4 regions of the Flavonifractor sp. An91 genome follow, and region 4 is predicted to be linked to each of the others. Evidence: predicted binding sites of a transcription regulator. Region 4 holds the regulator's gene; each other region holds the start of a gene.
The links. Region 4 encodes LexA, which represses DNA repair genes until DNA is damaged. Its sites were predicted from a motif close to CNAACANNTGTTNG; they were not measured.
Positions count from the first base shown of each region.

Region 1: the regulator LexA is predicted to act here: its motif matches at 2,848-2,861, upstream of dinB (DNA polymerase IV).
Region 2: the regulator LexA is predicted to act here: its motif matches at 1,815-1,828, upstream of B5G42_RS05830 (putative DNA modification/repair radical SAM protein).
Region 3: the regulator LexA is predicted to act here: its motif matches at 2,098-2,111, upstream of dinB (DNA polymerase IV).

Region 1 is NZ_NFHA01000003.1:182,052-189,718, reverse strand. It holds partial or broken gene B5G42_RS03665 (RtcB family protein) at 260-1,042, opposite strand; gene B5G42_RS03660 (leucine-rich repeat domain-containing protein) at 1,039-2,016, opposite strand; gene B5G42_RS18820 (hypothetical protein) at 2,079-2,207, opposite strand; gene B5G42_RS03655 (DUF5655 domain-containing protein) at 2,393-2,770, opposite strand; gene dinB (DNA polymerase IV) at 2,931-4,169, shown strand; gene B5G42_RS03645 (radical SAM protein) at 4,370-5,743, shown strand; gene B5G42_RS03640 (YczE/YyaS/YitT family protein) at 5,786-6,472, opposite strand; gene B5G42_RS03635 (helix-turn-helix transcriptional regulator) at 6,498-7,178, opposite strand; gene B5G42_RS03630 (RidA family protein) at 7,475-7,667, shown strand, end outside.
Region 2 is NZ_NFHA01000006.1:131,584-139,250, reverse strand. It holds gene B5G42_RS05835 (TIGR03915 family putative DNA repair protein) at 1-472, opposite strand, end outside; gene B5G42_RS05830 (putative DNA modification/repair radical SAM protein) at 502-1,752, opposite strand; gene B5G42_RS05825 (purine-nucleoside phosphorylase) at 1,946-2,773, shown strand; gene B5G42_RS05820 (amidohydrolase family protein) at 2,819-4,120, shown strand; gene B5G42_RS05815 (putative polysaccharide biosynthesis protein) at 4,133-5,893, shown strand; gene mazG (nucleoside triphosphate pyrophosphohydrolase) at 5,931-6,719, shown strand; gene B5G42_RS05805 (HU family DNA-binding protein) at 6,779-7,054, shown strand; gene B5G42_RS05800 (RNA-binding S4 domain-containing protein) at 7,136-7,381, shown strand; gene B5G42_RS05795 (M20/M25/M40 family metallo-hydrolase) at 7,374-7,667, opposite strand, start outside.
Region 3 is NZ_NFHA01000064.1:151-6,003, reverse strand. It holds gene B5G42_RS17070 (hypothetical protein) at 1-966, shown strand, start outside; gene B5G42_RS17065 (SOS response-associated peptidase) at 1,414-1,983, opposite strand; gene dinB (DNA polymerase IV) at 2,137-3,384, shown strand; gene B5G42_RS17055 (hypothetical protein) at 3,389-3,634, shown strand; gene B5G42_RS17050 (ATP-binding protein) at 3,659-4,867, opposite strand; gene B5G42_RS17045 (class II glutamine amidotransferase) at 5,037-5,853, opposite strand, start outside.
Region 4 is NZ_NFHA01000054.1:2,561-10,227, forward strand. It holds gene B5G42_RS16595 (TIGR04255 family protein) at 1-446, shown strand, start outside; gene B5G42_RS16600 (GNAT family N-acetyltransferase) at 443-970, shown strand; gene B5G42_RS16605 (cysteine hydrolase family protein) at 967-1,503, shown strand; gene B5G42_RS16610 (nicotinate phosphoribosyltransferase) at 1,707-3,155, shown strand; gene B5G42_RS16615 (exodeoxyribonuclease III) at 3,203-3,955, opposite strand; gene B5G42_RS16620 (DUF6440 family protein) at 3,952-4,137, opposite strand; gene B5G42_RS16625 (permease of phosphate ABC transporter) at 4,150-4,380, opposite strand; gene B5G42_RS16630 (methylated-DNA--[protein]-cysteine S-methyltransferase) at 4,377-4,832, opposite strand; gene lexA (transcriptional repressor LexA) at 4,834-5,433, opposite strand; gene B5G42_RS16640 (MerR family transcriptional regulator) at 5,513-6,346, opposite strand; gene B5G42_RS16645 (MATE family efflux transporter) at 6,441-7,667, shown strand, end outside.

The DNA of each region.
Region 1 (7,667 bases), on a different contig from region 4:
AACGGTTCGTTTGGAATTAGATGCAATTACATATTTCCTACAGTTTATTGCAGATGCCGAGCCCAAATGGACAAACCTGAGGCAGCTTACTCGTCGCCATATTGAAAATTTTATTCAACAATATCTGAACACTTTTCCCTCCAAAACCAGGCAGCAGTTAGACAAGCTCTTAAGCACACGTAATTTTCTTCTTCGGATACAGCAGTTTAATTATCCTGAATCCCCGTTGCTTCCAGTGCCCTCACTGTTTTTCCATGAGGATAATTTCATCCATCATGGCCTGACGGTTGAGCATGGCGAAGTGCTGAACAATTTTCATATCGTGGATATACTGCTCAAACAGCTCCCCGGACACATAAGCCAGGGCTTTGGGGATGCTGGTCTGCTTGAGGTTTTTCAGCTTCTTCAGCTCTTTCTGAATCGCCTTCTCTCGGCCTTCCGCTTTCATCTGGGCAACCAGAGCTGCAATCGAAGCGTCATCGGTGCGGTTGAGCACCTTATAACCGGCCTCTTGGTAGTAGCTGGCCACCTCCACACCCAGGTGGCGGCTGCCGGAATGGACCACAATGTAGAGGTTCCCCTCGTCATCCCTGTCCACCTCAATAAAATGATTTCCACCGCCCAGAGTTCCAATGCTTTTCTCAGCCCGGAGCAGATCCACATGAGGTTCGCAGTACAGCTCACTCAAGTCGATCTCATTGAGGTAGCGGTGGGCCTTATCCCGGATGGAGAAGCCGGAGGGGATTTTCTCATAGATCAGCTTATCCAACTTTTGAAGCTCCAGCCGGCTTTCCCTGATACGGGTGGTCTCCATGCCGCAGCCGATATCCACCCCCACCAGATTGGGTACCACCTTGTTGGTGATGGTCATGGTGGTGCCGATGGTGCAGCCTGCTCCGGCGTGAATGTCCGGCATGAGCCGGATACGGCTGCCTTCTGTGAATTCCTGATTGCACAGCTCCTGAACCTGTGCGATGGAGGCGCTGTCCACCACATCGGTAAAAATTTTGGCTTCGTTGTATTTTCCTTTGATTTCAATCATAGTTTCCTCGCAATATTCTGCTGTTGAGATGATTCTTTTATTTCGACATAACAATCCGGATGTGCTTTTTTAAACGCATTGAGCTCCTGCTTTCCAATGGGGCAATCCTGTATATATAACTCCCGCAGCATCGGCATATTACCTAATGGCTTCAGGTCAGTAACAGGATTTCCTTTCAAGGATAAACGATGCAGCCATGTTAAATTGGCCAGCGGGGTCAAGTCTGTGATCCTATTGTGCTCCAAGAACAGCTCAGTCAATTTCGGCATATCCGCTAATGGAGACAGGTCTGTAATTCGATTGTGGCTGAGATACAGTGTACTCAACTGCGGCAATCCTGCCAAAGGCGCCAAATTGGAGATCAGATTATTGCTCAGCTCCAACGATTCAAGCCGTGTCAGTCCAGCTAAAGGCGTTAGATCAGCAACTCTGCATCTGTCAAGGTATAAGACACGCAGCTGCTTCATGTACGCAAGGTGAGATATCTCCTGGACCTGCGTATTTGAAAGGTATAAATATACCATGCGGGTAAGGTTCGTCAGCGGAGATATGTCAGACATCGGATTTCCACTCAGCTCTAAGATTGCCAAGTGCTGCAGTTGTGCCACGGGTGTCACATCGGTAATCTGATTTTCGTGCAGATCCAATTTCTTTAATTGTGCCAGCGCAGCCAAAGGTATCAGATTAACGATTTGATTTTGGTTGAGCTTCAAATCACGCAGTTGCAGTAAACCTGTAAGCGGTGTCAGGTCTGTAATGCGGTTCATGGAAAGGTCCAGACTTTTTAGTTCCTTCAGTTCTGCCAAAGGCGCCAGATCAGAGATAAGACGCCCAGGCAGGTACAGCTTTTCTAACTGCTTCAAAGTGGACAGCGGAGTCAGATCGCGAATAAGTTGAACATCCATTGGAAGCTCCTTGGTATCCAACGCAATTTTCTGCCCATCAATTAAAAGAAAGCGTCTGTCCGCTGTCATAAAACTCCCTCCTAATCGGATGCTGCACCTTCATCCTGGTAAAGAGAATAGCCTGGTGGAAATCAACTTAAAGAACAGGTTACAGCGACAAAACCCTGCGGAACCCTGCCATTGGGCAGGCTGCCGCAGGGCGTGAAAAGACTGCAAAAACCGCTATATTTACCAGTAGATGTGATTTCATCCTTAGCCATAACACAGTTTTCCAAAGTAAGATGGTCAGTGGGTGAACAGAGCAATTATGTGTAGTGGTTTATACATGATATAGTGTCATTATATCACAGGGCAATCCCGTGCGGAAATGCTTTCTTAGGCTGGATTGTGACGTTTTTCTTAAGAAAATGAGCCGAGAATATGGCTCCGAATACACTGTTAGGGACTATTTGAGCGCGGAAAAGACACTGGCCTCATAGATCCATCCCATTAGCTCATCGTCGATTTCATCAAGGTTTGAAATAAGTACATGGTGGGTCCAGCGGTTGGGATAGGGCTCGGTAGCCACGTCAATTCTGGGGGATTCCAGACAGTGATCCAGGCCAAAGGTGACCACAATGTAGTGGGCGGGGCGATCTTTGGCCTTGCGGACTTTGCTAAAGGAGACGCAGGCAAACATATGCCGGTTATAAAAGGAAATCTGGCTTTTCTGTACCTTGATTTGTACATCGGCAATCCGGTCCAAGATCAGGCCTTCCAACCGCTCATACAGCGGCAGCGCCTCTATATCCTGCTGAAAAAACAGCAGAGCATTTTCGTCCATGAAAACCCCTCCTTTGTTATCAGTGTATCATATCCATGCAGCTATGAACAGCGGTGTTCTCCTGGAATATAGCGAATGGAACGAATGTTTGACTTTGCGGCAAAAAAAGCATATAATAAAAAAATCAGCCGTATCTTTTTGGGAGAGGGGAGGGAAGTGCTTGGATCGGGTCATTTTTCACTGTGATTTGAATAGCTTTTACGCATCGGTGGAGCTGCTGGATCATCCGGAGTTAAAGGACAGGCCGGCGGCGGTATGTGGTGACCCGGAGAGTCGCCATGGAATTATTCTGGCCAAAAATGAGCTGGCCAAAAAGTATAAAGTACAGACGGCAGAGACCATCTGGCAGGCCAGACGGAAGTGTCCGGACCTGGTATTGCTGCCGGCCCACCACTGGAAGTATCGGGAGTATTCCAAAAAGGTGAATGCCATCTATGAACGGTATACCGATCTGGTGGAGCCCTTCTCCATTGACGAGAGCTGGTTGGATGTGACCGGGACCCTTCATCTCTTTGGAGGGGATGGAAAGGCTTTGGCCGACCAGATTCGCCAAACAGTGCGGCAGGAATTGGGGCTGACGGTATCGGTGGGCGTTTCCTTTAATAAGGTATTTGCGAAAATGGGCAGCGACTACCGAAAACCGGACGCCACAACGGTGATCACCCGGGAAAACTTTCAACAGCTGCTCTGGCCATTGCCGGTGACCGATCTGCTCTTTGTGGGCCGTGCGGCGGCCAGGGTGCTCAATGGCTACGGGATACGCACCATTGGTGATCTGGCCCGGTTTGACCGGGAGAGCCTGGGGCAGATTCTGGGCAAGGGAGGATATACCCTCCACGACTATGCCACGGGCAGGGAACACGCCCCGGTGGTACCTGCCCGGGATATGCCAGGGCCCAAGTCGGTGGGAAACGGACTGACCTTCCCTAAAAATCTGGTGGGCTGGGAGCAGCTGCGTACGGCGCTGTCTGAGTTGGCGGACGAGGTTGCGGTCCGGCTACGCAAGCACGGCCTCAAATGTACCACCGTACAGATCACCGTGCGTGATCCGTCCTTTAAAGATATCTGCCGCCAGAAGCGGCTTAGTGCCCCCACTTATATCTCCCGGGACCTGGCGCAGTGCGGGATGGAGCTGCTGCACAGCTGTTGGAGTGAGCGGCAGCCAGTCCGGGCCCTTACCATTACGGCCCAGAACCTGGTGGAGGAGCGGGACGCAGGGGAGCAGGTGGATCTGTTCGCCGCCGACGCCATACCCTGCCGTGATAAGCTGGAGAAGCTGGAGAAGGCCATGGATTCCATCCGGGACAAATATGGGCGGGGGGCCATCTCCATTGCTTCTGCCGTCCATCCGGCGGGAGAGCCGGACAGGGAGGACCAGCGGCTGCCGCCGGGGGACTGATATAGTCTCATAAACCACATTATAGCATGGATAAAATTATATAAAACTGGGGCGCAAATCTGAAACGCTTTTAAGCAAACTGCTGTTTTTGTATAGAGTTTGGACATGAAACGGGTTTTGTCTATTTTCAATTTTCGTCAGAAAAGGTATCATGACACACAATGATAGGTATTGTTATGCCGTGAAAGGGGAAAATAAAGATGAAAATTCCTGACAGTCTGAAGCGCTATGGCCTGGCCAAGGTGTTTGATTATCTGGATAAAGACCCTATGAACAATATGAGCAAGGTTATGGACCTGGTCAATAAGTTCTCCGGGGACACCCTGTCCACTCAGCGTGAGGCGTTCGACAAGGCCATCAATGATAAGGATTCCTGCTGGCACCAGCTGATCGAGAAGGTCTGGACCCAGACCGACCCCGATGTGCTCAAGACCGTGTTCAACAACTTCTTCGTCAACGCCAACCTGGTGGGCTGGCCCAAGCAGGAGAAGATGCGTGAGAAGTACGGCTGCAATATTCCCTGGGCCATTCTGCTGGACCCCACCTCTGCCTGCAACCTGCACTGCACCGGCTGCTGGGCGGCGGAGTACGGCAATAAGCTGAATCTGTCCTTTGACGATATCGACTCCATCATCACCCAGGGCAAGGAACTGGGCATCTATATGTACATCTACACCGGCGGCGAGCCCCTGGTGCGCAAGAAGGACATCATTGCCCTGTGTGAGAAGCACAATGACGTGGCCTTCCTGTCCTTCACCAACGCCACCCTCATTGACGAGGAGTTCTGCCAGGATCTGCTGCGGGTGAAGAACTTCATTCCCGCCATCAGCCTGGAGGGCTTTGAGGAGGCCAACGACAGCCGCCGCGGCCAGGGCGTGTACGAGAAGGTTACCAACGCCATGGCCCTGCTGAAGAGCCATCACCTGCCCTTCGGTATCTCCACCTGCTACACCAGCGTCAACTACAAGGACATCACCAGCGAGGAGTTCTACGACAAGATCATCGACCTGGGCGCCTACTTTGTGTGGTTCTTCCACTATATGCCTGTGGGCAACGATGCCGCTCCTGAGCTGATGCCCACCCCCGAGCAGCGTGAGGAGATCTATCACCGCATCCGCGCTATGCGTCAGACCAAGGGCATCTTCGCCATGGACTTCCAGAATGACGGTGAGTACGTGGGCGGTTGTATTGCCGGCGGCCGCCGTTACCTGCACATCAACGCCAACGGCGACGTGGATCCCTGCGTGTTTATCCACTACTCCGACTCCAACATCCACGAAAAGACCCTGCTGGAGTGCCTGCAGTCCCCGCTGTTCATGGCCTACCATGACAACCAGCCCTTCAATGACAATATGCTCCGTCCCTGCCCCATGCTGGAGAACCCCGAGCGCATCGAGGAGATCGTCAACAAGACCGGCGCCCACTCCACCGATCCTCAGTCTCCCGAGACCGTGGAGCACCTGACCTCCAAGACCCACCCCTACGCCGACAACTGGAAGCCCACCGCCGACAAGCTGTGGGCCCAGTCCCACCCCCAGTGCGGCGGCTGCACTGCCTGCAGCGGCAACAAGTAATTACATAAAAAAATTCCTCCGTCTCAGGACGGAGGAATTTTTTTATCCGTGGGAAGGACTGTGCATTCTGCTGGCCAGATTGCGGAAGCTTTCCATCAGATTTTCCTGATGAACCTCTGCCGCGCGGAAGCGGAAGAGGGCAAAATTCAGATTGAACAGGGTGCCCAACACGATGGCGGAGATAACTGTGCCGATTCCAACCTGGCCGCCCAGCAGCCAGCCGAGAATAATAACGCCAATCTCCACCACTGCCCGGCATAGGCCGACAGACCGTTTGGTCTTGCGGGCCAGAGCCACCATCAGGGAATCCCGGGGACCGGCGCCCAGAGCCGCTTTCATGTACAGCCAGGTCCCAATGGCCAGCAGTTCCAGGCCGCCTAACAGCATCAGAATACCGGAGAACAGGTTTTCCATCAGAGGAATCCATCCCTGGGCCAAAATATAATCGATAAAAATGGCACATAGGGTGATATTTAAAATTGTACCCAGGCCGAAACCCTCGCCAAATAGAATGGCAACACCGATGGCGGCCGCGCCCACGATGATGGAGGCGGTGCCGTAAGTGATGCCGAAGGTTTGGGCCATACCCTGCTGCAGGACGCTCCATGGCTCCAGTCCAATGTTGGCCTGCAACATCATAACGATACCCACCGCGCTGATCACCATGCCCAGAACTACCCAGAGCAGCCGGCGGGGATAGTGATAACCCATCTTGATCTTACCTCCCATAGAACTGAGGAAAAGGGGAGAGGCCTTAAGCCTCTTCCTTGCGGATTGCGCTTAGATAACGATATACACTTGCCTGGGAACATTCCAGAGCATCGGCCACATCTTTTACAGCGCCCTTGAGCAGGAAAACGCCCTCGCTGTCCAGTGCGCCGATGATCTGAATGCGTTCTTCGGAATTGAGACGGTCCGCCGTGATATTCCTGCGGTCCAGTTCCCGAAGTACCGCCTCGGTAGCCACACCGTGGATGGAGTTGTGGAAGCGCTCTGCCGGAGCAAAACGGTCTGCCACAGTCTCATCCACCTGAAAATTGGTATCAACAAAATGATCGGGGTGGCAGAGCCGCAGTAAGGCATCGCTCACTGCCTGGAATCGACTGTCATCAAAATTGATGCACAGCATTCCGATCAGCTTGCCGTCGTGTTTGATGAACATGGTGGAGGAGCGCAGGGTCTTGCCCGTGCTGGATACACCCAGGTAATGGAGGATATAGTCCTGGGTTTCATAGCTTTTATCCCTCAGGATACGCAGTGCAACATTGGTCAGAGGAGCGCCTACGTCGCGGCCGCTGATGTGGTTATTGGCAATAGCGATAATGGAGCGGTCTTTGTTTGTCAGATCATGAAGCGCTACCTCATAATCGGGCCCAAGTGCGTAGCCCAAAAATTCAGTCAATTTGATGTAGTGCTGCAGCAGTGGATTGGCCAATTAGCTCACCTCTATCCTTACCTTTGGCAGCGTATGTCAGCTGTTTAAAATTGCCTATCAAGCCCCAATTTATTATATTCAGTATAGCCGATCACAGGATTATTGTCAAAAGAAGATTAGAAAATTTTTCTCATAAATATAAATAATTTGATGATGTTGTCCATTCCTATCCCTATAGCCCCCCAATAATGCCGGGATTGAATTGAAATACCCAGGAATTACGCAAAGAATGATTGACAAAAAATTATCTCCGTGATAAATTACTATTGCAATATTAAAAGGAGGCGGAAAATACCATGAAGAAAATTGTCAATACCGATAAGGCCCCTGCGGCCATCGGCCCTTACGCTCAGGCGGTTGAGATTGATGGCCTGGTGTTTACTTCCGGCCAGCTGCCCATTGATCCCGCAACTGGAGCTTTCCCCGAGGGTATCGCCGAGCAGACCCGCCAGTCTCTGACCAACGTGAAGTCCATTCTGGCCCAGGCCG
Region 2 (7,667 bases), on a different contig from region 4:
GCAGGGGAAGCACCCGGTTTTTTGGATCGATCTCTCCCACCAGGGCCCCGTCCTGGTCGGAAAAGCGGGTAAAGCCCTTGAGCAGGTGGGCCTCGTGGGTCAGGTGCTGGACCGCCTTGCCCAGGACAGCCACCCGGGGGTCGGTGAGATCCCGCACCACCGACGGCCCCCGCTCATAGCCCAGCCGGAGGAAATCCCACAGAGCCAGTTCCCGCTCCTCCAGGCAGGTAAGAAAGCCGTAAGTCACCAGGCGGCGGCCCTGCTGGCCCATGCTCCGGTCCAGAGAGCGGTACACCCGCCGGGCCTTCTGGTCGTCGGTGTCCACCGCCCGCTGGGGCCACAAGGTCACCCGGCCGTCCCCGTAGGTGAGGAAACAGGCGGGCTCCTCCTTATTGGCGTAGGCCGCAAAGACGCAGGTGAGGAATCCGGCAAAGCTGCCGTCGTATTCGTAGGCAAATCTGGGCCAATCCATGGGAACCTCCTTTCCAGAGGGCGTAACCTTCAAAACAACGACAACTGCTCCGGCTCATTACCCGCCAGGGCGGGCCTTTCCAGAGCCACCAGGTGGCGGAGCACCCCGTCGGGGTTCACCCGCAGCCCCTCCAGCATTTTTCCCGAGCAGGTGATGAAATACTGGGCCCGTTTCAGCACCACCCCCAGGGTCTTTAAGCCCGAGAAGGTGAGAGGCCCCACCCTCCGGGCGGTCAAGATCCGCTTGGCGGACACCACCCCGATGCCGGGCACCCGCAGCAGGGTCTCATAGTCGGCCCGGTTCACCTCCACCGGGAACTGCTCCATATGCCCCAGGGCCCAGGCGCACTTGGGGTCCACCCGGGTGTCGAAGTTGGGGTGGGCCTCGTCCAGCAGTTCCTCCGCCCGGAAGTGGTAGAACCGCAGCAGCCAGTCGGCCTGGTACAGCCGGTGCTCCCGCAGCAGGGGCGGCTTGAAGTCCTGCCGGGCGGGGAGGAGGGAACTGTCGGACACCGGCATATAGGCGGAGAAAAACACCCGTTTCAGCTTGTACTGGTCATATAAAGCCTGAGTCAGGGTCAAAATGTGCTTGTCACTCTCGGGCGTGGCCCCAATGATCATCTGGGTGGACTGGCCCGCCGGGGCAAACCGGGGAGCGTGCTTATACTTCACCAGCTCCCCCTTGGCCTGAGTGATGCCGTCCCGGATCTGGGCCATGGGGGCCAGAATGGCCTTTTTCTCCTTGTCGGGGCACAATTTATGGAGGCTGTCCTCGCTGGGCAGCTCAATATTCACCGAAAGCCGGTCGGCCAGCTGACCCAGCCGCCGGGTGAGGAGCGGGTCGGCCCCGGGGATGGCCTTGGCATGGATATAGCCATGAAAGCCGTACTCCTGCCGCAGGAGGGTGAGGGCGGAGATCATCTCCTCGGTGGTGCGGTCGGGGCTGACCCACACCGCGGAGGAGAGAAACAGCCCCTCAATATAGTTGCGCCGGTAGAATCCGGTGGTCAGCTCCGCCAGTTCCCTTGGGGTGAAGGCCGCCCGTGGCAGGTCGTTGGACCGGCGGTTGACGCAGTAGGCGCAGTCGTAGATGCAGCGGTTGGTGTACAGTACCTTCAAAAGGGAGATACACCGGCCGTCGGCAGAGAAGGAGTGGCAGCATCCGGCGGCCATGGTGCTCCCCATGCCCTTGCCCCCCCGCCGGTCCACCCCGCTGGAGGTGCAGGCAGCGTCATACTTGGCCGCGTCCGCCAGAATGGTCAGCTTGTCCATCAGATCCACCGTACTCCCCCCTTTGGCCCCATTATATATCGAACAAACGTACCAGTCAAGAGGGGAGTTCTGGAACTTTTGTTCCCCACTCCGTCCTGCAATCCTCATTGCTTTTTCCTATTACAAGGTGTATAATTGCATAGATTAACCTTTCATAGGACCGAAAACTTTTACTTTCATCCGCTGTTAAGGAGGATCTGTTATGCACTATACCTTTGCGCAGTATCAGGAGAGCGCCGACTACATCCGCAGCAAGATCGGCACCTTTGCCCCCAAGGTGGCCATGATCCTGGGCTCCGGCCTGGGCTACATGGGGGATATTGTAGAGAACGCCATCGCCGTGCCCTACGGGGAGATCCCCCACTTCAAGGCCTCCACCGCCCCCGGCCACAAGGGCCGTCTGGTGTTCGGCACCCTGGAGGGCCAGAGCGTGGCCGTCATGCAGGGCCGGATGCACCACTATGAGGGCTACTCCTATGAGGAGGTGGCCTACGCCGTCCGGGTGCTCAAGCTGCTGGGCTGCGACACCCTCATTGTCACCAACGCCGCCGGCTGCGTCAACACCAGCTGGAAGGCGGGCGACCTGATGCTCATCACCGACCAGATCAAGATCTTCATGGAGTCCCCCCTGCGGGGCGAGAACCTGCCCGAGTTCGGCGTCCGCTTCCCCGACGCCTCCCACCTGTACACCCCCGCCCTCCAGGATGTGGCCCGGAAGGCCGCCGGGGAGCTGGGCATTGCGCTGAAGGAAGGCGTGTATATGTACTTCCCCGGCCCCCAGTACGAGACCCCCGCCGAGGTGCGCTTCGCCCGCATCGCCGGGGCCGACGCGGTGGGTATGTCCACCGCCCCCGAAGTCATCGTGGCCGGCCACTGCGGGATGCAGGTGCTGGGCTTCACCCTCCTGTCCAACATGGCCGCCGGCATCCTGGATCAGCCCCTCTCCGAGGAGGAGGTGCTGGAGGCTGCCGAGGCCTGCAAGGACAAGTTCTCCCGGCTGGTACTGGCCTGCCTGAAGCAGATCGGGTAAGACGGGGCTTTCTTCTGTATCACAAATAAAGGAGATCAACAGTTTATGTCCATTCTCATTCACAACTGCACCGCCGTGCTGATGGACGAGGCGGGCACCGTAATGCCCGGCGCCTATGTGGCGGTGGAGGGCACCAGGATCGTCTCCGTGGGCACCGTCCGCCCTCAGGGGACCTTTGACCAGGAGATCGACGGCAAGGGCAACGTGCTCATGCCCGGCTTTGTCAACGCCCACACCCATGTGCCCATGACCGCCATGCGGGGCTACGGCGACGGCAACAACCTTCAGGACTGGCTGAACAACTACATCTTCCCGGTGGAGGCCCGCTGGGACGACCGGGCCGTCCGGTCCTGCACCGCCCTGGGTCTGGCGGAGATGATCGCCTCCGGCGTCACCACCATTGCCGATATGTATATGCACACCGACATCATCGCCCAGGAGGTTGCCTCCGCCGGCATCAGCGCCAACCTGAGCTGCGGCGGCGTCCAGTTCTCCGACAGCCTTGACCCCGCCACCCACAACGACTGCGTGGTCCAGCGGGAGCTGACCGAAAAATGGCACAACTACAACGACGGCCAGATCCGCATCGACGCCTCCATCCACGGGGAGTACACCTCCCATAAGGAGCTGTGGCAGTGGATGGCCGACTATGCCCGGGAGCATAAGCTGGGGATGCACGTCCACATCTCCGAGACCCGCGCCGAGCACGAGGCCTGCCTGTCCCGCCACGGCAAGACCCCCATCCAGATCCTCAATGACTACGGCGTGTGGGACGGCCGGGCCATCGCCGCCCACTGCGTGTGGACCACCCCGGAGGACTGGGCCATCATGGCCGAGAAGGGGATCTCCGCCATCCACAACCCCATCTCCAACCTGAAGCTGGGCAGCGGCATCGCCCCGGTGCCCGCCATGAAGAAGGCGGGGGTCAACGTGTGTCTGGGCACCGACGGCGTGTCCTCCAACAACTGCACCGACTTTTTCAGCGACCTGAAGTTTGCCGCCATCCTCCACAACGGGGCGGGCTGCGATCCCCTGGCCCTGCTGCCTCTGGACGCTCTGAAGATGGCCACCCGGGACGGCGGCGTGGCTCTGGGCCGCCAGACCGGCGTCATCCAGGCCGGGTATGAGGCCGACCTGATCCTGGTGGACTTCTCCCACCTGAACCTGACCCCCTGCCACAGCGTCATCTCCAATCTGGCCTATGCCGCCCACGGCTCCGATGTGTGCATGAATATGGCCCGGGGCAAGGTCATATACAAGGATGGGGACTTTTTGACCATCGACCTGGAGCGGGTACGACGGGAAGTGGCGGACTACGCCCTGCCCCTGCTGTTCCAGAACAACTAAGGGGGACTACCGTTGTCAAACCAGCAGAAAAAAAATACCTTCTACGGCGCGGCGGCCTTTTTGGCCATGACCACCATCATCGTCAAGGTCATCGGCGCCATCTACAAGATCCCGCTGACCGCCCTGCTGCCTGACGAGGCCTACGGCGACTTTAACGCTGCCTACAACATCTATACCTTCTTCCTCACCATCTCCACCGCCGGCCTGCCTGTGGCCCTGTCCAAGACGGTAAGCGAGTGCAACACCCTGGGCCGCCAGAACCAGAAGGCCAAGGTGTTCCAGGTGGCCTTCTTCGCCTTCCTGTTCATGGGCCTGTTCAGCTTCGTGTGTATGTCGGTGTTCTCTCCCATTGTGGCCAAGTATGTGCTGCAGAATGAGAAGGCCGTCTTTGCCGTGCTGGCCCTGTCCCCGTCGGTGCTGTGTACCTGCATCTGCTCCGCCTTCCGGGGCTACGCCCAGGGCCACATGAACATGGTGCCCACCGGCATCTCCCAGGTCATTGAGGCCGTGTCCAAGATGTTCCTGGGCCTGGCGCTGGCCTTCCTCATCCTCAACTCCGCCATCCCCGACGAGGACCTGAAGAGCCGTCTGTCCGCCTCCGGCGCCCTGCTGGGCGTGTCCATCGGCTCCATTCTGTCGGTTGTCTTTCTGGCGGTCAACCACATCCGCACCAACAGGCGGGAACGGATTACCTCCAACGACACCCCCGACACCTCCAAACAGATCCTGTCCCGGCTGCTCAAGCTGGCCATCCCCATCACCCTCAGCTCCTGCACCCTGACCATCGTCAACCTCATCGACACCGGCCTGGTGCAGAGCCAGCTGCAGACCGTATTTACCGCCATTCAGGACGGCCTCACCGGCATCTCCAACAGTGTGCTGGACATCTTCCCCAAGGCGGTGGCGATCTTCCAGGACAACCTGGCCGCCTTCCAGACGGAGGTGCTGGTCAATCCGGGCACCCAGCTCAACCCCGTTCTGGACTCCGCCCGGGAGCTGTACGGCGTGTACAGCAAGACCATGAGCATCTACAACCTGCCCTTCAACCTGATGGTACCGCTGACCGCCTGCATCGTGCCCGGCGTGTCCGCCTGCATCGCCCGGCGGGACCGGCTGGGTGCCCAGCGTACCACCGAGTCCGCCATGCGCATCTCCGCCCTCATCGCCCTGCCCTGCGGCTTCGGCCTGTTCGCCCTGGGCACCCCCATCATCCAGCTGCTCACCGTGGGCAACGTGGACGAGACCATTGCCGGACCCCTGCTGTCCATCCTGGGCATTGCCGCCCTCTTCGTGTGCATCCAGGTGGTGGCTTCCGCCATCCTCCAGGCCAACGGCATTGTCAACCTGCCCATCATCACCATGGTGATCGGCGGCGTGGCCAAGGTCATCGTCAGCTACACCCTGGTGGGCAATCCCAAGTTCATGATCTTCGGCGCCCCCATCGGCACTCTGACCTGCTTCGTGATCGTGTCGGTGCTCAACCTCATCGTCATCAAGCGCATGGTGCCCAATCCCCCCCGGCTCATTCCCGTCTTTGTCAAGCCCCTCATCGCCTCGGTCGTTATGGCTGCAGCTGCCTGGGGCTGCCAGGGCCTGCTGGCCCGGTACTTCTCCGGCTCCTTTATCAAGAACGCCATCGCCACCGGCGGCGGCATCCTGGCCGGCGCGGTGGTGTACGTCATCCTCATCGTGGTGCTGAAGGTGCTGTCCAAGGAGGACCTGGAAATGATGCCCAAGGGGGACAAGATCGCGAAACTCTTGCGGATTCGCTGACTTTTTTGGAAAAAGAGGTTGCAGGAGGCCTTGAAATATGGTAGATTTTCAGTATAAGGATTTCTATGACGTTCGGGACCTGGAGGAGATTGTCCGCATCCTCCGCGCCCCCGGCGGCTGCCCCTGGGACGCGGAACAGACTCATGAGTCTATCCGCCGCAACTTCCTGGAGGAGGCCTATGAGGCCGTGGAGGCCATCGACGAGCAGAACCCCGACCACCTGAAGGAGGAACTGGGGGACGTGCTGCTCCAGGTGCTCTTCCACGCCCGCATGGAACAGGAGGCCGGCCGGTTCAATCTGGACGATGTGGCCGACGGCGTGTGCAAAAAGCTCATCTACCGCCACCCCCATGTGTTTGGGGATGTGAGCGTGTCGGGCACCGGCGAGGTGCTCACCAACTGGGAGGAGCTCAAGCGCAAGGAAAAGGGCCAGGCCACCAATACCGACGCCCTCTCCGCCGTGGCCCGTTCTCTGCCCGCCCTGTGGCGGGCGGAGAAGGTGCAGAAGAAGGCCAAAAAGGCGGGCTTCGACTGGCCGGATATCTCCGGCGCTCTGGACAAGCTGTCCGAGGAGCTGGAGGAGCTGAAAACCGCCGTGGCTGAGGGCACCAACGTGGAGGAGGAGCTGGGCGACCTGCTCTTCTCCGCCGTCAACGTCTCCCGCTTTTTGAAGGTAGACCCGGAGGTGGCGCTGGGCAAGGCCACAGATAAGTTCATCGGCCGGTTTGCCAAGGTGGAGGAACAGGCCGCCGCCCAGAATCAGTCCATGGAGGGCATGACTCTGGAAGAACTGGACAAGCTATGGGAACACGCCAAAGAAACTTAAAGGCGCACCGCCTTAAGTAAATATCAAGTATAACAGAGCAAACAGGAGGAACGCACCAAATGAACAAGGCTGAACTGATCAATGCGGCCGCCGAGAAGGCCGGCCTGTCCAAGAAGGATACCGAGGCCGTGCTCAACGCCGCCATCGAGGTTATCTCCCAGTGCCTGGCCGAGGGTGATAAGGTCCAGCTGGTGGGCTTTGGCGCCTTTGAGGTGAAGTGCCGTGCCGAGCGCACCGGCCGCAACCCCAAGACCAAGGAGAGCATCAAGATCCCCGCCTCCAAGGTGCCCGTGTTTAAGCCCGGCAAGGCCCTGAAGGACGTCGTGGCTCAGTAATCTGACCTGATAAAAAGTGCCAGTCCGGAAGGACTGGCACTTTTGTAATATTACGTTTTTTTATAACAAGGAGGACTCAATATGCGCCTGGATAAATGGCTCAAGGTCTCCCGGCTCATCAAGCGCCGGACGGTGGCCAACGAGGCCTGCGACAACCAGCGGGTCACCGCCAACGGCCGGCCGGTAAAGGCCAGCTACGACGTGAAGGTAGGCGACGTGCTGGAGCTGCGCTTCGGCGAGCGCACCGTGAAAGTGGAGGTGCTGTCGGTGGCCGAGCACGTGGGCAAGGCCGATGCCCCCGCCCTGTACAAGGAGCTGCTCAGCTGAGGGGCTCCTCCAGCAGCCCCGCCAGCAGCAGGGCGTAATCCGCCAGCCCCGCCAGCGGCGCCCGCTCGTCCACCGAGTGGGCGTCCAGAATATCCGGCCCCGTGGAGGCCATCACCAGTCCCGGCGCTTTCGCCCGGAACACCGAGGGCTCCAACCCCACATGGACCATATTGATTTCCAGCCCCCGCCCGGTCTGGCCCCGGTACACCCGGTCCAGCACCTGGGCCAGGGGGTTGTTTTTATCTCCCGGCCAGCCGGGATAGCCGGTGACAGTGAGGGAGAAGCC
Region 3 (5,853 bases), on a different contig from region 4:
AAAGACCACGCAGAAGAAAATATCCCATTTCCAGTTCTTTCATACAATATTAGAGATTTTTTTGCTGATTTTGCCGCAACCGAAGAGTTGGATTATAAGACAACAAACACTTTGTTAAACGTATATCCAGATATTCTCTCTGACCTTGATCTATTGGAAGAAAATGTATTTGATGATGATAATACTGGTCATAGTGATACCCCAGAAAAGTTAAACAAAACATTAAAAATTCTCAGACTCGCGCTAAAGAGTATCGCCTTACCAGAGTATTACTATGGTTATAAGCTAGTTGATAAAAAAGCCGACATTTATAGCCAGCAGAAAAAGCTTGTGCGGAAGGCTTCTGATAAATTAATATCTGTAAAATCCGCCTCCGGGAACGATAAGTCTTTACGGTATTTACGTTTTGTTAAAAGAAAAGGGGAGGGGAAAAAGAGTCAGAAACTGAAAAATGAAATAGCCGCGATTTGGGGTATCTTGGACTACTTAAATACAATGGACTTGACCGAAATCGGACTGATTTGCAGCAATGCGGTTACTATAAACCCGGAACAGATCAAAATCCCCTTCTTATTCTCTTTGTGCCGTAAAAAAGTTATGAAACAACTGGAGCGATATCGAAATTCGGAAAAGTATTATGATGCATTTCATCTCGAATTACCCAGAAAGGCTTTGAAAAAAACAAAAACATATATAAAGCCTATCACTGATCAATATGTATATTCTCTGACCGAGGCTAGCGCCATTGAATTCATCAAAAAATGCGTAGTACCGAATGATCTCACTTCAGAGACGATAAAGAAGACTTTGTATTCTATTTATAAGCCTATAATGGATAAAGACCCTGCATATCAATTTTTCACGGAATTTCATTTTCTGTACTTGTGTATTCAGACAAAGAAACGGGCATTACAGTTGATTGCCAATAACGCCATTGCAACTCTGATCACACTGTCTCTTGATTGACCAAAGCGGATGATATTTCTCCAGGGGGGACATTCCTGTTATAAGGGAAACAGGGGTACAAAATGTCCCCCTAGAAAAAGAGCCAACACAGATGGAATCGCCAGTTGCTGAGTAGCTTGTGCGATGCAACGCCATTCCATCTGTGTTGGCAAATTTTTTATATCGTGTGAACAGTGAAAAGGATAAGGGGTGAGCTGCTTTCAGTCTCGCAGAGACGCAGAAGCAAGCCACTCCGTTCCTTTTCACTGTGAGCTGAAAGTAAGGTCGGCCGTTATCCTTTTCACTGTGAACACGAGAATCAGAATATAGTAATTTGGACTGACTCCTTGCACTTTCTGTCCTGAGACGATGTCTGATAGACCATCAGGACCATCCTCCTGCAATATTTCGCCGGAATTAAATGAGTTTCGGGCTGTCAGACTGACGGATGCCATCGATACCTGGGAGCTACCACAAGCTCAACTGTGCCTCAGCGGACGTTACATCCAGTTCCGGAGGAACAGTGTGGAGCAGTAGAGATGCCTCCTGGGGTTCCCGCAACCAGGGGTCCACCTGCTCCCGGCGAAGCACCAGGGGCATCCGATCATGGATAGGGGTCATAGAAGGGTTGGCCTTTGTGGTCAGAATGCAGTACCGATTTTCTCCCTCCCGCTTCTCATATAGACCCGCCATGTAGAGTACCTGTTCTCCCGGAAGACGGAACAGGTGCTTTCTCTTTTCCTGATCCCACTCATAAAATCCGGTGGAGGGGATGACACACCGCCGCATGGTTATGCTCCCCCGGAACAGGGGTTTCTCCTCAGCAGTCTCTGCCCGGGCATTGATGACCCGTGTATTGGGCAGCTGATACCCCCAACGCATCAGCTCCGGTCCTCTACCCAGCAGTACGGGAGCCGACGCTGTGGGCCGAATCTCTCCCGGCTGCCATGTATTGTCCCCGTAACGCCGCTGGATCTCATGGACGATTTGCTGAATTTCTTCGCATTGCTCGGCGGTAAACTGATAGCGGCCGCACATATCCTGCACCTCATTCCCTCAAAACTGATGTTCTACCACAAGGGGTAGTATACCACGAACTGCCGTCCGATCAGAAGGACTTTGCATCCACCACAAATTCCCTCTTGCTATTTAAGAACATTTGTTCTAGTCTATAGACAAGAGGTGATGGATATGGGCCGGCACATTTTGCACGTGGATCAAAACTGTTTTTACGCCTCGGTGGAGATGCAGCGCCATCCGGAACTGCGGGACAAGCCTCTGGCGGTATGCGGAAGCCAGGAGGAGCGGCACGGCATTGTGCTGGCTGCCAACTATATCGCCAAGCCATATGGCGTTAAGACCGGTATGGCAGTCTGGCAGGCCAGGCAGCGCTGCCCCCATCTGGAGATCCTGCCTCCGGATATGGGGGAGTATATCCGCTTCAGCCAGATGGCACGGGAAATTTATGAGGACTACACCGACCAGATCGAGCCCTTCGGCCTGGATGAAAACTGGCTGGACATCACCGGCAGCGTGGGGATGTTCGGCTCTCCCATGACCATTGCCAGAGAGATCAGTAACCGAATGAAGTTCGAGCTGGGCATCACCTGCAGCATTGGAGTGGCGGACAACAAGATCACCGCAAAGCTAGGCAGCGACTATAAAAAGCCGGACGCCATTACCTGCATTGAGCGGGACAACTACCGGGAGATGGTTTACCCCCTGCCGGTGGAGGATCTGCTCTATGTGGGACCGGCTACCAGCAAGAAGCTGCGGGGGCTGGGCATCAGCACTATCGGGCGGCTGGCTCAGGCCCCTCTGGAAACTTTGACCAGAAAGCTGGGGAAGCTGGGGGCGGTACTTCAAACCTTTGCTCTTGGGCTGGATCCCTCTCCCGTCCAGAAAAGCAGCCACATTCCCAACATCAAATCTGTGGGTAACAGCGCCACCACGCCCCGGGACATGACCTGTGACAGCGACGTGGAGCTGATGATCCTACTGCTGGCAGAGAGCGTGGCCTCCCGGATACGGGAACTGGCCAGTCGGTGCACGGTGGTGGAGGTCTATGTCCGGGATGTGGAGCTCAATTCTTTCTGCCGCCAGCGGAAGCTGGAGGTGCCCACCTGCTCCAGCGACGAGATCGCTCGGACAGCCTGCAATCTGTTCCGCGAAAACTACCGCTGGGTACGTCCCCTGCGCAGCATTGGCATCCGGGGTGCCGGGCTGGTGGAAGCCACAGCGGGCACCCAGCTCTCCCTTTACCCGGAGGAGACCCGCCGGGATAAGTGGGAGCGGATCGATGCGGCGGTAGACCGTCTGCGGCAGCGGTATGGCTACCGGAGCATCCAGCGGGCCAGACTGTTTACCGATCCCCTGCTGGGTGCCATCAATCCCAGGGACGATCACACGGTACATCCTGTGGGCTATTTTGGAGGGTGAGCAAATGGAAGAACGGAAAAAGCGCTATGTGCCGGTGATCGTCCGGTTTGAGGCTGACGGCAAGCTGCGCCCTTTGGAGATCCAGTTTGACGAGGCCCACCGCTACCCGGTGGACAAGATTCTGGATGTCCGCCGGGCAGCCTGTCAGAGCGTGGGGGGCGTAGGGGATCGCTATACCTGCCGCATTCAGGGAAAGGAATCCTATCTGTGGTTTGAAAAGGGCCGCTGGTTTGTGGCTGCCAAGCGATAGCACAGGCAGGATTGCGGCCCAAAATTATTCCGTACGGCCTACCAGCCATTCCAGGGCATTGATGCGGCGAATGCCGTCATAATCTGCTTCCGGATCTTCATCCAGGGTCAGAATTCGTTTTGGATAGTGGTCGTTGATCTTCTGGAGAGAGGCCAGTTCTCTTTGCAAAGTCTGCTGGTCCCGCACCGTGGCCGCCACCTGATAATAACGGGTCTCTTTCCCGTCCATGGCCACGAAGTCAACCTCCAGATTGTCTACTTTACCTACATAGACCTCATAACCTCTACGCAGCAGCTCCAGGTAAATCACATTCTCCAGCATATGACCTACATCTGTGGAGCGGCTGCCCAGCAGCATAAACCGCAGACCCATATCCACTACATAATACTTTTCCAGTGTCTTGAGATACTGCTTTCCCTTGATGTTATACCGTTTTGCTTGGTAGACAATGAAGCTCTCCATCAGCGCATCCACGTATTTCTCCACGGTCTTCACGTCGATTTTACGGCCGGAGGAGGTCATGGTGTCCGCAATTTTTTTGGTAGAGAGGGGACTGCCGATGGCGTCAAACAGGAAGCGGGCCACACTTTCCAGCATCATCACATCTGGAATCTTCTTGCGTGATACCAGATCTTTTACCACTACCGTGTTATAAATCCCCTCCAGATAGTCCCGCAGCTCTTTGGGCTGTCCCTGAAGCTCAAGACCATAGGGAAAGGATGTGGTTTCGATATAGGACCGGTACAGTTGGGAGAGGGGCTGGCTGTCATCCATAGCGGAAACATACTCGCCAAAGGAGAGGGGCAGCATTTTTAATTCCACATAGCGCCCTGAGATCATGGTAGCAATTTCGCTGGAGAGCAGGTAGGCATTGGAACCGGTCAGATACAGGTCCAGTTCTTTTCGAAGAAACAGACTGTCTATGACCTCGGGCCAATTTTCCACGTGCTGGATCTCATCCAGAAAAACATAGGTTGTTTTTCCGGGTGTGATCCGCGCTTTGATATAGGCGTGGAGCTGCTCCGGCTGACGAAGGGCACGAAAATCGAAGTCCTCAAAATTGACGGCGACAATCTGCTCCTCTGCCACCCCGCGGGATCGAAGGGCATCCTGATAGATTTCCATCAGGGTAGACTTTCCGCATCTGCGGATTCCGGTGATGATCTTAATGATATGCTTATCCCGAAAGGCCATCAGTTTTTCCAGGTAGTTGTTCCGCTCCAGGCGTTTCATCTTGATCACTTCCTTCTTATTATAATATGTATGGTAGTATTATTATATCCAATAACTTTTTGATATTCAATAGTTTTTGGGTTTATAATACAAAAACTATTAGAATAATTTGGTTTTATGGGTGGGATAAATGCGCCATGCACATTTACCCCACCCATAAGGCTGGATGTCACCGCCACGGAGCCATATCGTACAGCTCCTCCTCGATCTCATCGGTGGAATATCCGGCCTCCAGCAGCTCGTCGATATCCTCCGGCGTATAGCCCAGCGCGGAGGCGATGTTCTTGAGGGTGCGCAGATAGCTCTGGTCCGGCTGATACGAGCGGGCACAGGGGTGCCATGGGCGATAGACAGGATAGGTCATCATGAACTGTCCCGCCGTGGTCAGGCCGTGCTTGTCCCATCTCAGGATCTCCCCGTCTGAGAGCGGCACCTCCCGGAAGGGCTCCCCGGCCAGCCAGGTGCGGTTTACTGCCTGATGCACAATGGCCAGGGTAGAGGCATAGATGTACAGCCCCAGCCGCGGGTAATGCCAGATGGTCAGGGGGTTGTCCCCCTTCACCAGGTACAGCCGGTCCTTATGGTCCAGCACCGTAAACACAAAGGAGCCCTCCACCGTCTCAGCCATCTCGCTCAGGCTGTCCGGTGTGAGGGCTCCCTGTTGTTCCAGCAGCTGTACCGCCACATAGCTGTCTGTTTGAATATTCGTCTGCGGCAGCTTCTTGCTCTTGCGCAGGCTCTTGTCGTTGTACAGCACCCCATTGTGGGCTAAGGCAAAGTGCAGCCTGCCCACCTTTCCCGCAAAGGGATGGTTATTCTGAGGGTATTTCGCATCCCCCTGAGTGGTCATGCGGGTATGGCCCATCACTACTCTGGCGTCCCCCGGTACAAAGAAGCGGTGCTTGCGGGCGGGACCGGGGCCTTTGCAGATCTGGAGCCTGCCGCCGCTGTTGTATGCGATGCCGGCGGCGTCCGTCCCCCGGACC
Region 4 (7,667 bases):
TCATCCAGACCTATCAGCCCGCCTACTTTGAGCGCATCGGCCTGCGGTACGTCAACGCGGTGTCCCGGAAGGCCCTGGGCCTGGAGGACCAGCTGTGGGACGATCTGATCCAGAGCCAGTATCTGGGCATCCTGGGTGAGCCCGACGTGGAGGAGAGCGAGATCGTCAAGTGCGCCTTGGATGTGGAGACCCCCCTGGTGGGCGGCTACCGCATGAAGCTCCATGCCGGTCCCGGCCTGGTGGGCGCCAACAATCCCCAGAACGCCAACCAGCCCAAGGAGACCCGGTTCATTCTGGACGGTGATTTCTCCGCCGCCGGTCAGGTCAACGCCGACGCCGTGCCTGAGAAGCTGGAGAAAATGCACCGCTTCGCCGTCTGCCTCTTCCGGGGCGCGGTGACCAACACCCTCCACGAGGCCATGGGCCCCACCCCCGTGGCCGAATGACCGGGGAGGTGACCATCCGTCCCGCCCGCCGGGAGGAACTGGAGGAGATCTGGGCCATGGTGGGCCGGGCGGTGGCCCACATGAACCAGCTGGGCAACCCCCAGTGGGGGGAGGACTACCCCACCCGGGACTTCTACGCCGGGGACATGAACCGGGGGGAGCTCTACGCCGCCTTCCTCGGCGGCAAGTTGGCCGGTGTGGCCTGCATCAATACCAGCGAATCTCCCGAGTACGATCCCCTGCCCTGGACCACCAGCCGCCCCGCCGTGGTGATCCACCGCATGGCCATTGATCCTACCTTCCAGCGCCATGGGGTGGGCTCCGCCCTCTTCGCCTTTGCCGAGGAGGAAGCCCGCCGCCGGGGCATTGCCGCCATGCGTATTGACACCTATTCCCTCAACGACCGGATGCAGGCCCTGATCCGCAAGATGGGCTTTTCCAAGGTGGGGGAGATCCACCTTCACGGCCGGCCCCTCACCTACCCCTGTTTTGAGAAGGATCTGCATCAGGAGGAACAGCCATGAAAAAACTGCTGCTGGTGGTGGACTACCAGAAGGACTTTGTGGACGGCGCCCTGGGCTTTGCCGGGGCGGAACGGCTGGACAGCCCCATTGCCGGGAAAATTGCCGCCTACCACGCCGCCGGTGACGACGTGGCCTTTACCCTGGACACTCACCAGGAAAACTACCTGGACACCCAGGAGGGGCGGAAGCTGCCGGTGCCCCACTGTCTGATGAATTCGGAGGGCTGGCAGCTCTACGGCAAAACCGGACAGGCCATAGACAGGAACCGGGATATGGTGGTATGCAAGCCCGCCTTCCCCTCCCTGTGGCTGGGCAACTGGCTTAAAAGCCAGGGGTATGACCGCATTGAGCTGGTGGGACTGGTGTCCTACCTGTGCGTGCTGTCCAACGCCATCATGGCCAAGGCCGCCCTGCCGGAGGCGGAGCTGGTGGTGGACGCCGCCTGCACTGCCGGTCCCGACCCCGTCCTCCACCACAACGTACTGGACCTGATGGAGGCCCTGCAGATCACGGTCATCAACCGGGAGGATTGATTGAGATGAAAGAACACATGAACTATACCCTGCTCTGTGATTTCTACGAGCTCTCTCCCAGGTGAATGTCCCATTCACCTGGGGTCCCAATCCCATTTAATATGCGGGCGGCGAAACTGAATTCCGCCGCCCTGCGCCGCTTACCGCGGCGCCCCGCCTTGCGGGGCCCCATGGTGAGCCATAAACCGGGAGGTTTGAACGCCATGAAGCAACACATGAATTACACCCTGCTCTGTGACTTTTACGAGCTCACCATGGGCAACGGCTATTTCCAGACGCCGGGCTACACCGAGCAGATTTGCTATTTTGACGTATTCTTCCGCAACGTGCCTGACGGCGGCGGCTTCGCCATTGCCGCCGGGCTGGAGCAGGTCATCGACTATGTGGAGCGGCTCCACTTCGATGAGGAGGACATTGCCTATCTCCGGGGCAAGGGCTGCTTCTGCGAGGGCTTTTTGGAGTATCTGAAGAACTTCAAGTTCACCGGCGACATCTGGGCGGTGCCCGAGGGCACCCCCATCTTCCCCCGGGAGCCCTTCCTCACCGTCCGGGCCCCCGCCATTGAGGCTCAGTTTATTGAGACCTTCCTGCTGCTCACCCTGAACCACCAGTCCCTCATCGCCACCAAGACCAACCGCATTGTGCGGGCGGCGGACGGGCGGCCGGTGAGCGAGTTCGGCTCCCGCCGGGCCCAGGGTCCCGACGCCGCCATTCTGGGCGCCCGGGCCTCCTATATCGCCGGCTGCGCAGGCACCGCCTGCACCCTGGCCGACGAGGTGTACGGCTCCCCCGCTGGCGGCACCATGGCCCACTCCTGGGTCCAGATGTTCCCCGACGAGTATACCGCCTTTAAAACCTACTGCCAGCTCTATCCCCACTCCGCAACCCTGCTGGTGGACACCTACAATGTGCTGAAGTCCGGCGTGCCCAACGCCATCAAGGCCTTCAAGGAGGTGCTGCTCCCCCAGGGCATCACCAACTGCGCCATCCGGCTGGACTCGGGCGACCTCACCTACCTGTCCCGGAAGGCCCGGCGGATGCTGGACGCGGCGGGGCTCACCGAGTGCAAGATCGTGGCCTCCAACTCCCTGGACGAGTATATCATCCGGGACCTGCTGCTCCAGGGGGCCCAGATCGACTCCTTCGGCGTGGGCGAGCGGCTCATCACCTCCAAGAGCGAGCCGGTGTTCGGCGGCGTGTACAAGCTGGCCGCCATCGAGGACAAAGAGGGGAATATTATCCCCAAGATCAAGATCAGCGCCAACCCGGACAAGATCACCAACCCCGGCTTCAAGAAGGTGTACCGCCTCTTCGACAACGAGACGGGGAAGGCCTTTGCCGATCTCATCACTCTGTGGGACGAGACGGTGGACGAGAGCAAGCCTCTGGAGCTCTTCGACCCGGACGCCACCTGGAAGCGCAGCGTGTTCACCAACTTCACCGCCAGGGAGCTGCTGGTGCCGGTGTTCCAGGGCGGCAAGCGGGTGTACGACTCCCCGCCCATCGCCGAGATGCGGGCTTGGTGCGCCGGGCAGATCGACCTGCTGTGGGACGAGGTAAAGCGATTTGAGAACCCCCACAACTACTATGTGGACCTGTCCCAGAAGCTGTGGGATCTGAAGCAGAGCCTGCTGACCCGGGAAGGAAAATAAAAGCAAACAGGACTGCCGCAAACTGTGCGGCAGTCCTGTTTTTTGTCTTATTCCAGATCCAGCTCCACCGGGCAGTGGTCGCTGCCGGTGACGTCGGCATGGATGATCTGGTCCTTCACCCGGGGCAGCAGACGCTCCGACACGATGAAGTAGTCGATGCGCCACCCGGCGTTGTTCTTCCGGGCGTTGAAGCGGTAGCTCCACCAGGTATAAGCCCCGGTCTTGTCCGGGTAGAGGGCACGGAAGCTGTCGGCAAAACCGCTCTGCAGCAAGGTAGTCATCTTGCCCCGCTCCTGGTCGGAGAAGCCTGCGTTGCCCCGGTTGGTCTTGGGGTTTTTCAGGTCAATCTCCTCATGGGCCACGTTCAAATCGCCGCACAACACCACCGGCTTCTTCTGGTCCAGGGTCATCAGGTAGGCCCGGAAATCGTCCTCCCACTGCATCCGGTAGTCGATGCGGGCCAGCCCCTCCTTGGCGTTGGGGGTGTAACAGCACACCAGATAGAAGTCCTCATACTCCGCCGTAATCACCCGGCCCTCGGTGTCGTGCTCCGGGATACCCAGGCCGTAGGTCACGGCCAGAGGCTCGGTTTTGGTGATGAGGGCGGTACCGGAGTAGCCCTTCTTCTCGGCGCTGTTCCAGTAGATGTGGTAGCCAGGCAGATCCAGCTCGATCTGGTGGGGCTGGAGCTTGGTCTCCTGGAGACAGAAGGCGTCGGCGTCCATCTCCTTAAAAAAGTCCAGAAAGCCCTTGCCCAGGCAGGCCCGCAGGCCGTTGACATTCCAGGTGATCAGCTTCATTCCCAGTCCTCCGCCTTCCATTTCATGGGTTTTCCGTCGCTGTCCAGCAGCGGGGTGATACCGCCGGCATATCCGTCGTGCATCTCCAGGTAGAGCATACCGGTCTTGGTATCCAGCAGAACCCGGGTGGCATCGGCCACACCCTGGGTGTAGATCACCTGAAAGCGCTTATCCTTTCCCATAGACACGCTCCTTTATTCCTTTCGCATCTCACCCTCCAGATGGGGGAGAAATTTCAGCATAATGGGCAGATAGGTGGCCACAAAGACCACCACCGCCCCCAGGGCCGCCCACTTCCGCGCCCGTTTGGGGGCGGCCAGGCCCAGCATGACCCCGGCAGCGCACAGGCACAGCTTCACCAGGGCCAGGTCCTTCCAGTTCATCTTTGCGATATAGGCGTCGGCGGCAGAAAACAGTCTCCTCATAAGATTCCCTCCAGTCGCAGCAGCCATTCCTTCAGTTCCAGTCCGCCCCCGTAGCCAGTGAGGGTTCCATTAGCCCCCACCACCCGGTGGCAGGGTAAAAAGATGGGCAGGGGATTGCGGTGGTTGGCCTGGCCTACCGCCCGGCTGCCCTTGGGGCAGCCCACCCGGCGGGCCAGTTCTCCGTAAGTAATGGTCTGCCCGTAGGGGATCTCCGCCAGAGCGGACCACACCCGCTGTTGAAAAGGGGTACCCTGTGGGGCAAGGGGCAGGTCAAAGTCCCGCCGTTCCCCCGCCAGATAGGCCAGCAGCTCCTCCTTGCCTCGGGAGAGTAGGGGCGTCTCCTCCCCCACCGGGGGCATGGGGGAATTGGGCAGGTACAGGGCGGTGAGCGCGCCCCCCTCCTCTTCCAGGGCCATGGGCCCCACGAGGGTATCAAAGACCACCCGGTTCATCTCAGTACCGCCGCACCACGGCGGTGACCTTGCCCAGGATGGCGCAGCCCTCACCGTCGATGGGCTCGTAGTCCGGGTTCTCCGGCATGAGCCACACATGGCCGTCCTTCCGGCGGAGAGTCTTCACCGTGGCCTCGTCCTCAAAGAGGGCCACCACGATTTCTCCGCTGTGGGCGTCGGCCTGCTGGTGGACGATCACCAGGTCCCCGGGCAGGATACCGGCATACTTCATGGACTCGCCCCGCACCTTCAGGGCAAAATACTCCCCCGGCCGCCCGCCGGTGTCAAAGGTCAGGTAGTCCTCAATGCACTCCTGGGCCAGAATGGGGGACCCGGCGGCCACGCTGCCCACCACCGGCACCTTATCCTCCGGGACGGCCGGGGTCTCCGGCTGGGCCACGGTGATGGAGCGGGTCTTACCCTCCGCCTTGTTGATGAGGCCTGCTGCCTCCAGCCCCTTCAGGTGGAAGTGGACGGTGGAGGGGGATTTCAGCCCCACATAGGCCCCGATCTCCCGGACGGAGGGGGGATAGCCGTGCTCCGCCGAGAAGGAAATAATATAGTCGTAGATCTGCTGCTGCTTGGGCGAGAGCGTTTTCATGGCAGACCCTCCTTTGGTCAGTTTTATCCGACCTTAGTATACCATAATCCCCCCGGTATTGCAAACATTTGTTCTAAATTTACCCAAAATTCTCCCCGTCAAGGTACACCGACAGCCGAAGCAGGTACTGGTCGTACCCCTTGCCTGCCAGCTCGTCCAGCAGCACGTCCTCCCAGAACAGTTCTCCCAAAGTCAGGCCGTGGGCGTCGGCCCAGTCCAGCAGCCGCTGGTAGCCCTCCCGCACGGTGTCAAAGCCGCCGGCATGGAAGTAGGTCAGATAGCGCCCTGCCGGGGCAGTGAGCAGCCGCACCCCCCGGATGGGCTTGTCCACCTGGGTGTAGCAGTAGGTATAGCCCTCCCAGTTCCCCCGCCGGGCGGCCTCCACCGGCAGGATGGCCCCCAGGGCGTAGGGGCTGGCCACCTGATGGGCCTCACAGTATTCCAGGTGACGGGCCATGATGCGGGCATATTTGCCCGCGTCGGTAATGCCGGGGGCGGCGGTGGCCACATACCACCGCTGGGGCCACTCCTCCAACCTTACCTCGCCGGGCTGGACGGCCAGGGCCTGCCGGGTCAGCTCTGCTTTCCGCCGGATCAGGGTCCGCAGCCGCCGCAGCCGGGACATCTTCTCGGTCAGGGCTTCCTCTTCCTCCTCCAGCAGCTCCAGCAAGGTCTCCGGGCTGCGCCGGTCCAGGTAGGCCTTGATGTCGGACAGGGGCATCCCCAGTTCCTTGAGGCTGGAAATGACCTGAAACACCTCGATCTGCGCGGGAGCATAGTAGCGGTAACCGTTCTCTCCCCGGATGGCGGGAGAGAAGATGCCGGTTTCATCGTAGTGAAACAGGGTGTGCTTGGTGACGCCGCACAAGGCCGCAAACTCCCCGGTGGTAAAGCGCATCTCTGTTTGATCCATGGCCCAAACCTCCCTCTTGACTATCGGGTTACCCGATAGCTTATCATGATTTGTGCTGCTTGTAAACGCTTACTGGAAATGGAGGGAACACGCCATGAAAAACCGGTTGGATCAGGACTTTACCCTGGGCGGACTGCTCCGCTTTGCCCTGCCCACCACCATCATGATGCTGGTGACCTCCCTGTACACCATTGTGGACGGGGTGCTCACCTCCCAGCTGGTGGGAGAGAACGCCCTGGCCGCCATCAACATCGCCTATCCCGCTGTCAGCATCGTGCTGGCGGTGGGTATCATGCTGGGCACCGGCGGCAGCGCCGTGGTGTCCCACCGGATGGGCACGGGGGACCTGGAGGGGGCCCGGCACACCTTTGGTTTTCTGGCCGTGACGGCGGTGTGCGCCGGGGTATTCTTTGCCCTGCTGGCCGTCTTTGGGGCGGAGCCGCTGGCCCGCCTGCTGGGGGCCAGCGACCTGCTGTTGGATGACGCCGCCTGCTACCTGCGGATTCTGCTGATGTTCGCCCCTATGGCCATGCTTCAGCTGCTCTTTGAGAGCTTCTTTGTGGCAGCGGGCAAGCCCGGCCTGGGGCTGGGTCTCACCATCGCCGCAGGGGTCACCAACGGCGTACTGGATTGGCTGTACATGGGGCCGCTGCAAATGGGCATCGCCGGAGCTGCCGTAGCCACCGTCACCGGTTACTGTATCCCGGCGGTGTGCGGCGTGCTCTTTTTCCTCACCCGAAAGGAGGGGCTGCGCTTCTCCCGGCCCCAGCCCAACTGGCGGCTGCTGGGCAAGGCCTGCTTCAACGGCTCCTCTGAGATGGTGACCAACCTGTCCACCGCTGTCACCACCTTTTTCTTCAACGCCATTATGATGGAGCTGCTGGGGGAGCCGGGGGTGTCCGCCATCACCATCGTGCTCTACGCCCAGTTCCTGCTGGTGGCCCTGTTCCTGGGCTTCTCCATGGGCGTGGCCCCGGTGTTCAGCTTCAACCAGGGGGCGGAGCGGTATGACCGGCTGCGGGCCACCTTCCGCCACTGCGCCCGGTTCATCCTGTGCGCCGCCGTGGGTATTCTGGCCGCCGCTCTCGTGCTGGCCCCGGTCATCGTTGGGGTGTTCTCCCCCGCCGGTACCCAGGTCAACGCCTTGGCCCTGGAGGGCTTCCACCTCTTTGCACCCACCTTTCTCTTTGCGGGGATCAATATTTTCGCCTCCGCCCTCTTCACCGCCCTGTCCGACGGGCGGACCTCCGCCCTCATCTCCTTCGCCCGCACCTTCGGCTTCCTGATGGCCGGGCTGCTCCTGCTGCCCCGGATCATCGGG